2 regions of the Bradyrhizobium septentrionale genome follow, and region 1 is predicted to be linked to the other one. Evidence: riboswitches for the same ligand, from Rfam matches in the RefSeq annotation. Region 1 holds a riboswitch; the other holds the start of a gene.
The links. A riboswitch is a leader RNA that binds a small molecule or an ion and turns the genes downstream of it on or off. The one in region 1 is predicted to bind ZMP and ZTP.
Positions count from the first base shown of each region.

Region 2: linked by a shared signal. The riboswitch ahead of HAP48_RS10135 (serine hydroxymethyltransferase) and the one ahead of HAP48_RS43495 (bifunctional 5,10-methylenetetrahydrofolate dehydrogenase/5,10-methenyltetrahydrofolate cyclohydrolase) in region 1 are both predicted to bind ZMP and ZTP.

Region 1 covers NZ_CP088285.1:8,629,442-8,634,592, reverse strand. Annotated here, with positions in the region: gene HAP48_RS43510 (hypothetical protein) at 1-541, shown strand, start outside; gene HAP48_RS43505 (hypothetical protein) at 755-1,282, shown strand; gene HAP48_RS43500 (hypothetical protein) at 1,399-1,803, opposite strand; ZMP/ZTP riboswitch at 2,019-2,098, shown strand; gene HAP48_RS43495 (bifunctional 5,10-methylenetetrahydrofolate dehydrogenase/5,10-methenyltetrahydrofolate cyclohydrolase) at 2,114-2,977, shown strand; gene HAP48_RS43490 (MaoC/PaaZ C-terminal domain-containing protein) at 4,079-4,531, shown strand; gene HAP48_RS43485 (PadR family transcriptional regulator) at 4,738-5,067, shown strand; gene HAP48_RS43480 (DUF1700 domain-containing protein) at 5,064-5,151, shown strand, end outside.
Region 2 covers NZ_CP088285.1:1,727,104-1,732,254, forward strand. Annotated here, with positions in the region: gene HAP48_RS10115 (enoyl-CoA hydratase/isomerase family protein) at 1-515, opposite strand, end outside; gene HAP48_RS10120 (amidohydrolase family protein) at 540-1,352, opposite strand; gene HAP48_RS10125 (helix-turn-helix domain-containing protein) at 1,425-2,303, opposite strand; gene HAP48_RS10130 (hypothetical protein) at 2,393-2,557, shown strand; ZMP/ZTP riboswitch at 2,625-2,709, shown strand; gene HAP48_RS10135 (serine hydroxymethyltransferase) at 2,744-4,024, shown strand; gene HAP48_RS10140 (outer membrane protein assembly factor BamB family protein) at 4,044-5,151, opposite strand, start outside.

The sequences.
Region 1 (5,151 bases):
TATTGCCATAGCCGGGATCGCCGCGTGGTTCATGCTCCCCGAGCCGAGCGATGCCGGGGACCAGGAGCTGTGGCCGATCTCGCCCGCCGTCACCCGCACTGCGCAATATACATCGACCGAGGCCGAGCCCGCTCAGCCCGCAAAGGCCTCCCCAACCACGTCGGCAGATGAGCCGGCCACGGTGGGCATGGCGACCGCCCCGCCGGCGATTGAGTCGGCGAAGCCGTCCGAGTCCGGCGCCGAACGGTCGCCGCTGGAGAAGCTGCGGATCGCCTCGCAATCATGGCGGCGCGGCGGGCTGGGCTCGAAGGCGCTGGTGACCCTGACGCTGCGCAACGCCAATGATTTCGCGGTCAAGGACATCGAGATCGCCTGCGCCTTCATCCGCCGCGACGGCAGCCCCCTGACCGAGCGCAAGCGGCTGATATCGGACACCATTGCCATGAAAAGCCGCAAGACCTACTCGCGGATGCTGATCGGGTTCGTCAACGTTAACGCAAACAAGGCGAAATGCTCTGTCGTGACCGCCAGCCGCGTTTAATCCCCATTCCCGAAAAAGTGACCGGGAATTGACTTGGCGGGTGAACCGTAACGGCCAGGCAGGAACTAACTAATAAGCCGACCGTTAGAGAACGACCCGGGAGCGCGATGGCGTCTGTCCGGGTGATCATGCGCAAACGATGAGTTCGTTGCGCGATGACTGATGTCGTCGCGCCAAGATGAACCGCGCCCGTAGCGCGGGGGGAGCTACCAAATGCCTGTGGCGCGTTATTTCCTGTACATGGGTGGTGTGCTGCTCGCGCTGCTCTTCGTCGTCAACCTCGTGGTGCCGCAAGAGGCCGTGGTCACCAGCCAGGGCCTGTCGTCGCCCGGTGTCGACAAGACCATAGTGCGCATCAAGTCGACCCAGAAATTGCCGGAGCGGGTGGTGTACGACACCAGCGTGCCGGCCATCGTTCCGCCGCAGGTGAACGCCGTGGCCGCTGCAGCCCCGCCGGCTGACCGCGATGCGTCGGCGCAGTCCCGCGTCCGCAATACGTTCGCCCAGTTCATTCCGCCGGAGAAGGCTGACGCGGGCAAGGGGCCGGTCGTGGCCGAAGCCAAGCCGGCTGAGCAGCCGGCGCAGGCCCAGCCGCAGGCACCGAAAAAGCGCAAGGTCGCGCGGGTCCACTCCCATCCCCAGCAGCCGATGCGGCTGGCGCAGCCCGGGATGTACCAGCCCTATCGCATCGCGCAGCAGCAGCCGCGCATGGGCTTCTTTGGCGGCTTCGGGACCTGGTAAGCGGGATCTCCGTAGCCCACTCGATACGCCGCCGCGAATGCTCGCGGCGGCATTTTCATGTCCGCGATATCAGGCCGGTCGCCGGGCGCCGATTGCGCAGGTGCCGCGCTACGCGGCTACCGCGGCAGGCGCGGAATCTTGTCGGCAAAACCGTTGTAACAGGTCAGCCGCTCGTCCTCTTCCTTGACGAACCGGCATTCATTGACGCCCTTGGCAGGCGCCGCCTTCGGCTTGGGCTGCGGCTTGAAGATCTCGTCGTAGCAGAGCAGCCGCTCCTTGGTGGCGTCGTCGATGTCGCCGCAGGCCTGGAGCTTCTGCGCGACCGATTGCGGCTTGCCGGGCGCTGGCGGCTTCTCGCCCTTCTTGGCCGCCGGCTTCTTGCCGACCTGGACCAGCGGCTTGTCGCCGATCATGGGCTGGGCGGCCGCTGCCGGCTTGTCGGCCGCGGCAGGTGGGGTGGTGCCTTGGGCAAGCGCGGCAGCCGGATACAGGAGCGCCAGCGCGAGAATGATCTGTCTCATGTCGAAATGTCCGAAATGGCGTGATGACCGGAAAGGAGCCGCCGGGACCGGAAAAGCCCGGCAAGCGCCGAGGCTTAGCGCAAGTTTTACTTGAATCCTACCCCCAGACGTTGCTCACCCGGCATCGATCCACCGGCAAAAAGCAGGGCAATTCGTCGGCGGTTGGCTCGCCCGGCGTCGTGATTTGCCTTTGCCAGGCCGGGCGGGTATGACCGCGCCATCTGCGCGACTGGCGCTTGGATGGACCACCATCGGGGAGCGCAGAGACTGAACGCCGCGCGCCTGGGCACCGCTTCGAAACGGAGGTCCCATGACGGCGAATATTCTCGACGGGCATGCACATGCCCAAATTGTCGTCGATCAGGTTGCAAGCGAACTGGACCGGCTGCCCCGCGCACCGGGGCTGGCGGTCGTGCTGGTTGGCTGTGACCCGGCGAGCCAGATCTACGTGCAGAGCAAGGTCAGGATGGCCGAACGGCTCGGCCTGCGCGGCGAGGTCGAACGCCTGCCTGATGACGCCAGCGAGGCCGATCTGCTGGCCAGGATCGAGGCGCTCAACGCGCGCGACGATATCGACGGCATCCTCGTCCAGCTGCCGCTGCCGGCCCATGTCGACGCATTGCGCGTGATGGCTGCGGTCGATCCCGCCAAGGATGTCGACGGCCTGCATGCCCTCAACGCAGGCCGGCTGTTTCACGGCGACGATGCGCTGGTGCCATGCACGCCGCTCGGCTGTCTCCGCCTGATCAAGTCGATACGGCCTGATCTCACCGGTGCGCATGCCGTGGTGATCGGCAGCTCCAACATCGTCGGCAAGCCGATGGCCGCGTTGCTGCTCCAGGAGCAGGCGACCGTGACGCAGACCCACATCCACACCCGCGGCATCAGCAGGATCTGCCGACAGGCCGATATCCTGGTCAGTGCGGTGGGGAAGGCCGGCCTGGTGCGCGGCGACTGGATCAAGCCGCAGGCCATCGTCATCGACGTCGGCACCACGCGCGTCAAGAAGCCCGACGGCGGCTACACGGTGTGCGGCGATGTCTCCTTCGACGAGGCGGTGCAAATCGCGGGCGCGATCACGCCGGTGCCGCGCGGCGTCGGCCCGATGACGATCGCCTGCCTGATGGAGAACACCGTGAAGGCGGCCAAGGCGAGGGCGGCACGGCTGCAATAGCGCGGCATGTGTGCTGCGTTGGGCGAGCGGCCGATGCCGCTCGCGCAACTGATCGCGTCCGGGCGTCTCGCGCGAAGTCGATGACGTAGGAGGTCATGGAAAGCCCGCAGCGATCGTCTATCGTCACGGTACTATGGCGCAAACGCCACAAGGCTAACTTAGGATACTTTTGTTGGGCGCAGTGCGTCCTCAACAGCACAACGCCGCCCGCTTAAAATTCCTGCGGTCGGCGCTGGCTCTAGCCCCAAGGAGGAAATGCAAAATCCTTGGCAACTAGGAGTCAGCATGAACGGCCGAGAGGTTCATCACCCAATCGGGTTATGCCGGATGCGTTTCTCGCTGTCACGAAACTGCAACGCAGCTTTGGTGGAATTGTCGCTTAGCCTGCGGGTTGGATCACCAGCGCGGGCAAGGCGGGGTCACTCTGTTACGCGGCTGAGTGGCCCCGCTCGCGCGGTCGCATTGGTTGGATCGTAAGCCGATAAGCGATCAGATTGGTGCCGTCATAGGCTTCAAGTAGATGGTCGCAAGCTAGGCAATGATACTCGCCCTTGGAGCCCGGTTCGGACCAAAGCTCCAAGCGTCGGAAGCCCGCGCCGCAGATTGGGCACGTTACGTCTGTTTTCTTCATCGCACTGACCCCAATCCCACTTGGGTATCAGTTTATCGAAACTTGCGCGGCAGAACTATGTTTAAGTCTTGTGACAGATTGGTCCCTTATGCCCGATATTTTGATCAATTGCCCAGAGACGGGGAAGCCCATTCAGACTGGTTTGGACACGGAGACTGTCATTCTTGAGACGCTGCCCAGCGTCTCGCTTCCTGTCGAGTGTCCGCACTGCGGTCGAGTGCATTACTGGAAACCAGCCGAGGCTTGGGTCTGGCAGGGTGGGAAGCCCGCACCGCACTGAATTGCTAGATGTCCTCCAGTACGACCTGTTCAAGCTCTAGGACCGCAACGCACGCAAGAAACACATGTATTCCCCCGGGGGATCGTACCCTGAGGGCGCGAGAAGTCTCTGCAATCGCCCGGGGGCATGCGCGGCCCTTTGTGGCGTTTGCGCCGTACCGTATCGTGGTGCCGTAAAGCGGAGGCGCGCGATGCTGTATGCGGAAGATCTCACCGAAGGCCAGACGTTCCAGCTCGGCAGCTACACGATCGGCGAGGCCGAGATACTTGCGTTCGCCGGCAAGTATGACCCCGTGCCGATCCACACCGATCCCACTGCGGCTGCGGCGGGTCCGTTCGGTGGCTTGATCGCAAGCGGCTTCAACACCATTGCGATCTATCAGCGCCTCGTCGTCGAGGCGATCTGGAGCAAGGTGGCGGGGATCGTCGGGCGGAGCCTGGAGATTCGTTTGCCCAGTCCGGTCCGCCCGGGAGCCACGCTGACCGGCCAGTCGCAGATCCAGAGGATCACCATCAGGCCGGAGCGGCGCGACGCCGTCGTGATCTTCAGGACGGAGCTGGTCAACGACGAGCAGCGTCCCGTCCTCGTCGTCGTGCTCGATGCTTTGATTCACATGCGGCCGGCCGCCAAGGAGCGGGCGTAGCCGGGATGAGCCCACGGTAATTCGGGTAACTGCTTCCCACGCGTCATTGCGAGCGAAGCGAAGCAATCCATGCTTCCACCGCGGAGGCATGGATTGCTTCGTCGCTACCGCTCCTCGCAATGACGGACAAGCGACGGGGTCGGGACATGTACCTTGCATTACATGGTACCTTGCTATATATAGCTCCCAACACCCGCAGGAGTTCGATGGCGGAATCGACGATCCAGGTTCAGCTCAAGAAGGGAGCGCTCGAGATGTGCGTGCTGGCGCTGCTGGCCCGTGGCGAAAGCTATGCCTATGAGATCGCGAGCACGCTCGCCTCACGCATCGGCATGGGCGAGGGCACGATCTACCCCTTGATGCGCCGCATGCAGGATGACGGGCTGGTCGATACGCGCCTCGTCGAGTCGAGCAGCGGCCCGCCGCGGAAATATTACCGGCTGACGCCGGCGGGACGCGCGGCGCTCACCGCCCAGAAACGCGAATGGCAGGCGTTCACGGACGCGGTCGATCAGCTGCTCGGAGAGCGCAAATGAACCGGGCGGCGTTCCTGCGACGTCTCTCCGACGGGTTGGCCGGCCTGCCGGCGCGCGAGGCCGAGGACATCCTCGACGACTACA
Region 2 (5,151 bases), 2.9 Mb from region 1:
GCGAGATCGTAGACCTGACCAAACAGCGTCAATTCGAAAGCCGATCGAGGACCGATCGCATGCTTGATGATCTCGCAGTAGACAGCCGGCATCGGAATGCCGATGGGGACCTCGTTCAGCGCGAACTGCAGCGGACCTTCGCTGGCGATCCGGTGATCGCAATCGATCGCAGTGATGAATCCACCTGCATAGGCATGGCCGTTGATCGCAGCTACCGTCGGCCTCGGATACGTGAAGAGACGGAGGTTCGTCGCACGATATTCGTCGAACCAAGCATCGATCTCCTTGATTGATTGGCGCGCGAACATCGGGAAGTGATGATCGAAGTCGAGACCTGCCGTGAACACCGCGCCAGATCCGGTCAACACGACGGCGCAATCGGCGAACTCGGCTTCCAGGCGGTCGAAGGCTGCGTGAAGGTCGGCGAAGAAGGTCGGATTCTGCGCATTGACCTTGTTGGTGTTCATTGTCACTACGGCAACGTGCGGGTGCTTGCGTTCAATGATCCAGGGCATCGGTCATCCTATGGTTGCGAAAGATCAGGCAAGCTTGAACAGACGCCACGCGTTGTCGGTCAAGAATGCCGAACGGGCGTCGACGCCGAGTTGGAGGTCGTCGAGACCGGCGAGGCACTCACCTGCGGGCCAGAAGGGATGGTTGGATCCGAAGAGAACCCGATGCCTTTTGTTGCCGCGCATATACCCGACGAGATCGGACGGGTAGCGGCTGACCTTGTAGGCCGATGTGTCGATGAAGACGTTCGGGTACTTCATGACCAGCGATAACATCTCGCCGAGCCACGGGACGCCGATATGGCCGCCGAGAATGCGAAGCTCGGGAAATTCGAGCGCGACACGATCGAGATAGGGAATGGGACGCCCCGGTTCGGATTCGCGCAGAGGCCCCGCGTGTCCGACCTGCGTGCAGAACGGGATATCGAGTTCGCAGCACTCCGCGAACAGAGGATAGTACCGGCGATCGTCCGGCGGCAGCCCCCACACCCAGGGCAGAATACGTAGTCCCTTAAAGCCGTCTCTCTTCACGCGCAGCCTCAACTCTCGTACCGCGTCCATCGGGCGGAAGAGATCGACCGAAGCGATTCCAACGAAGCGGTCAGGGTGAGCCTGGCAGTGTTGGGCGACCTCGTCGTTACTGATCATCGGCCCGCCCGGACCGTGCCAGCCACAGAGCATGCCCATAGAAACGCCTGCACGATCCATCTCGGCAAGCGTGTCTCCGATAGGGGGCGCCGTTTCCGACCATTTGCCGGGTCTCCACCGACGCAACGACTCGAACATCGGATCCCCGATCCAAGCGGGATTCGGATGCTGCATCCAGGCGTCGATGATCATTCTGAGCTGCCCGCGTCTGACGATGGATCGAGGCGACGGCCCGCGACCTGCCAGCGTGAAGGGCGAACCTGCTCAACCGGATTCGGTCGTGGTCCCGAGTGGCCACACCGCCATCACTAGACGCGAGGATCGTTCGGCGTCTTGAAGAAATCGGACAGCCTGCGCACGGGGCCTGCCCCACGCCTGCCGGAACGCCCCGGGCGTGACACCGGCGTGTCGCCGAAACTCTCTGGTGAGGTGGGCCTGATCGGAAAATCCGAGATCAGATGCAATCCCCGACAGACCATCGCCTCCCGCCGCGATTTCGTAGACCGAGCGACGGAACCGCTGCACGGCAAGAAAACGCTTGGGCGGGCAACCGGTCGACGTTCGCACTCGCCTCTGCAGCGTCCGGACCGATTTACCGATATGGCCCGCCAGGTCGCTCACCCGGCCATGCGGCGCATCCAGCGGGTCGCACCCCAGGATCGAGGGGGGCCTCGCCTTCCGCGCGAGCGCGAGTAACATCAGATCCACGCTGTCGAGGATGTCAAAGCACGATGGACTGTCCCGGACGATTCGCGCCAGCGCATCGCGACACGCGACGATCGTCGGATTGTGGACGCTCGGCGTTCCCGGGCAATTCGGTTTCAACTTGACGCCGACGATCCAACCGAAGAACGCCCTTCCTTTTCTTCTGCAATTGAGGCTCGGCTCGTTGAAGACCACTTTGCCGGCCGAATCGCCTTCCCGGAATACGAAGGCAAGCTCCTTGAGCGGGGAAGCGAACGATATCCGGCTTTCCGTCAGCCGGCCCCGGTCTTTCAGGATATAGATCGAGTCCACAAAGGCGGCCTGATCGTCGCGCGGTGCGAATTCAGCGTAGAACGAGGGATGGGCGAAGACGCTGTCTTCGCCTTTGTCCGTTTTGATCGGACCAACGGTCATCAGTTTTCGACGCTTGATCAGCAATTGCTTGGTTCGCTGTTGAATGCACTTACGACTGATCTATCATACACCTCCGTAGCGGCAATTTAAACGCAAAGCCGCCGGTGTAGAAGGTGGCCCATTGGTTCGCGATGATCGGCTCTTCTGACAAGCAGCTGCTCGCCGGCACCGTGCGGGTGAACACCTTGCGCGCCTTCAGCTATATGATGCCGTTCGGCGGCATGATGCCTGCCGGCGTCGGCCGCGAAAGTGGCATCGCCCTTATTCGCGGTCATTGAACTGGTCGTTGCGAAAGGTCCGCCGGTCGGCTAAGTTATGCTCTACGAAGAGTCTCCGTGCTCATTCGTCCTTTCGCGCGACTGGCGAGCCAACGTGGAATTGACCACGGTGAAGCGCAAAGGGTACGACGCCGATCGCCTGGGCAACCCATCTGCTGGAAAAACAGCGTGTTGAGGAGCCCGAGCATGCCGTCGTTTCGCAACGAACTGTCCATCAACGATCAAGAGATCGCCGCCGCCCTTGCGGGCGAAGAGCGCCGTCAGCAGGACGGCGTCGAACTGATTCCGTCCGAGAATTACACCTACCCGGAGGTGCTCGAACTGCTCGGATCGGTCTTCACCAATGAATATTCGGAAGGATATCCGGGACGCCGATACTACGGCGGCCAGCAGTATACGGACAACATCGAGAACCTCGCGCGGCAGCGGGCCTGCTCGCTGTTTCGTGCCGGGCACGCCAACGTTCAGCCGCTTTCCGGGTCACCGATGAATCAGGCCGTTTATCTCGGCCTACTGAATCCCGGCGACACCATTCTCGCCATGGACCTGTCCCATGGCGGTCATCTCACCCATGGCGCGCCGGTGTCCCACATGGGGCGCCTGTTCAACTTCATTCGCTACAAGACGGCGCCGTCAAACGGCGGCGCGATCGATTTCGACGCATTGCGCGCGATGGCGCGTGAAGCGCGCCCGAAGATGGTGTTGTGCGGCTACAGCTCCTATCCGCGCGACCTGGACTATGCGGCGTTCAAGAGCATTGCCGACGAGGTCGGCGCGCTGACGATGGCTGACGTGAGCCATTATGGCGGACTGGTTGCCGCTGACGTCATGCGCAATCCGCTTGATGCCGGCTTCGACGTCATGACGACGACATCCCACAAGTCGCTGCGCGGCCCCCGCGGCGGGATCATCCTGTGCCGGAAGGAACATGCCGGCCGGATCGATGCTTCGGTCTTTCCCGGTTTGCAGGGCGGACCTCACATGAACGTCGTGGCGGGGATTGCCGTGACGCTCAGGAAGGCGGCGACGGCGGATTTCCAGGCCTACGCACGGCAGGTCTTGCGCAACGCGAAGGCGCTTGCCGGCGCGCTGATGGAGCGCGGGATGAAGCTGGTCACCGACGGGACCGACAATCACATGATGGTCGTCGATACGGCAGCATCCGTCGGACTGGACGGGCGAGCGGCCGAGGACGTGCTCGATGCCATCGCCATCACCACGAACAAGCAAGTCATTCCGGACGATCCGCGCCCGCCGCTGCGGCCGAGCGGCGTTCGCCTTGGGACACCGGCGGCGACCACGCGCGGCATGGGAGAAGCCGAAATGCATCGTATCGGCGGGTTCATCGCGGCGGCGCTGCAGGCGAATGGAGACGATACGGTCGTCGCGCGCCTCAGGTCAGAATGCACCGAGATGTGCCGGGCTTTTCCTGTTCCGGGCGTGGTGTCCGCCTCCGGACCGAACTGATCGGCGGCACACCGGCGCATCAGGGATTGCCGACCTCGAAGGCCAGCAGAACGTTGCCGGGCAATCCGCTCCACTGCGCGTAGCCGGAATTGACGTACAGCATGTGATCCACAACGATCGGACCCGGTCCGTCCATGGCACCGCCACGGGCCGAGACGCCATTCACCGTAGTGTAGTCGCGGGCGGTGTCGATCTCCCAAAGCAGCCGTGCGTCATCGGTCGCATAGGCGCGCAAGAAGCCGCTCACGCCGCCCGAGAACACGACGCCGGGAATCACGGTGATCGCGGCCGACAGCGCCGGGCTGCACTGGGGGCGGTCGCCGCAGGCCACCGGCGCCACCTGCATCGTGATCTTCCCGGTCGCGAGATCCAGCCCGAACAGGCCGCCGCCTTCGCTTGAGTTCAGACGCCTCGTGCCGTCCCTTAGAAACCGCACGTCCGAATTGGCGACATAGATACGGTCCTGGTCCGCAGCCGAGCCCCATTCGGTCCCGCCCAACGGGCCGCCCTGGCCGATCCGCGTCTGCCACAGGATCTTGCCCTCATTGTCGGGATCCAGCGCATGGACCACGCCGGATTTCTGGCCGATCGCCAGCACGCGTTGCCCGCTACGCAGGCTCACCAGGATGGGCGATTGTCCAAAATCATGATCGGGACCGCGGCTGTCAGGACAGTTCGACTGGTCGGTGCCGAAACACGCAACGACGAAGCTGTCCCTGGGCGTGGCCTGCTGATGCCAAAGCATCCGGCCGGTCGCCAGATCGAATGCGAGGACGGCATCGCTGGTATCGGTCGCCGGATCGGCATAGCTGTTCGACGTCGCGACATAGAGCGCCCCGCGTTGCACGTCGATCGTCGGCGCGGACCAGACCGACGCTCCGGCCGGACCGAACAGCTGGGTGCCGATGGCGTTCGTCTTGGTCGGATGCGGCGTTTCAGGAATGGTGTAGCTCTTCCAGATCTGCGCGCCGGTCTCGGCCTTCAACGCAACGACGCTGCCGCGAAACGTGCAGCATTGGTAGGTCGGCCGCGACCCCGTGGCCTCCTCGATCGACGAAACCCCGACATAGACGACGCCGGAATGGAAGACGGGCGCGCCGGTGATCCGGGCGGCCAGATGGTCGTCG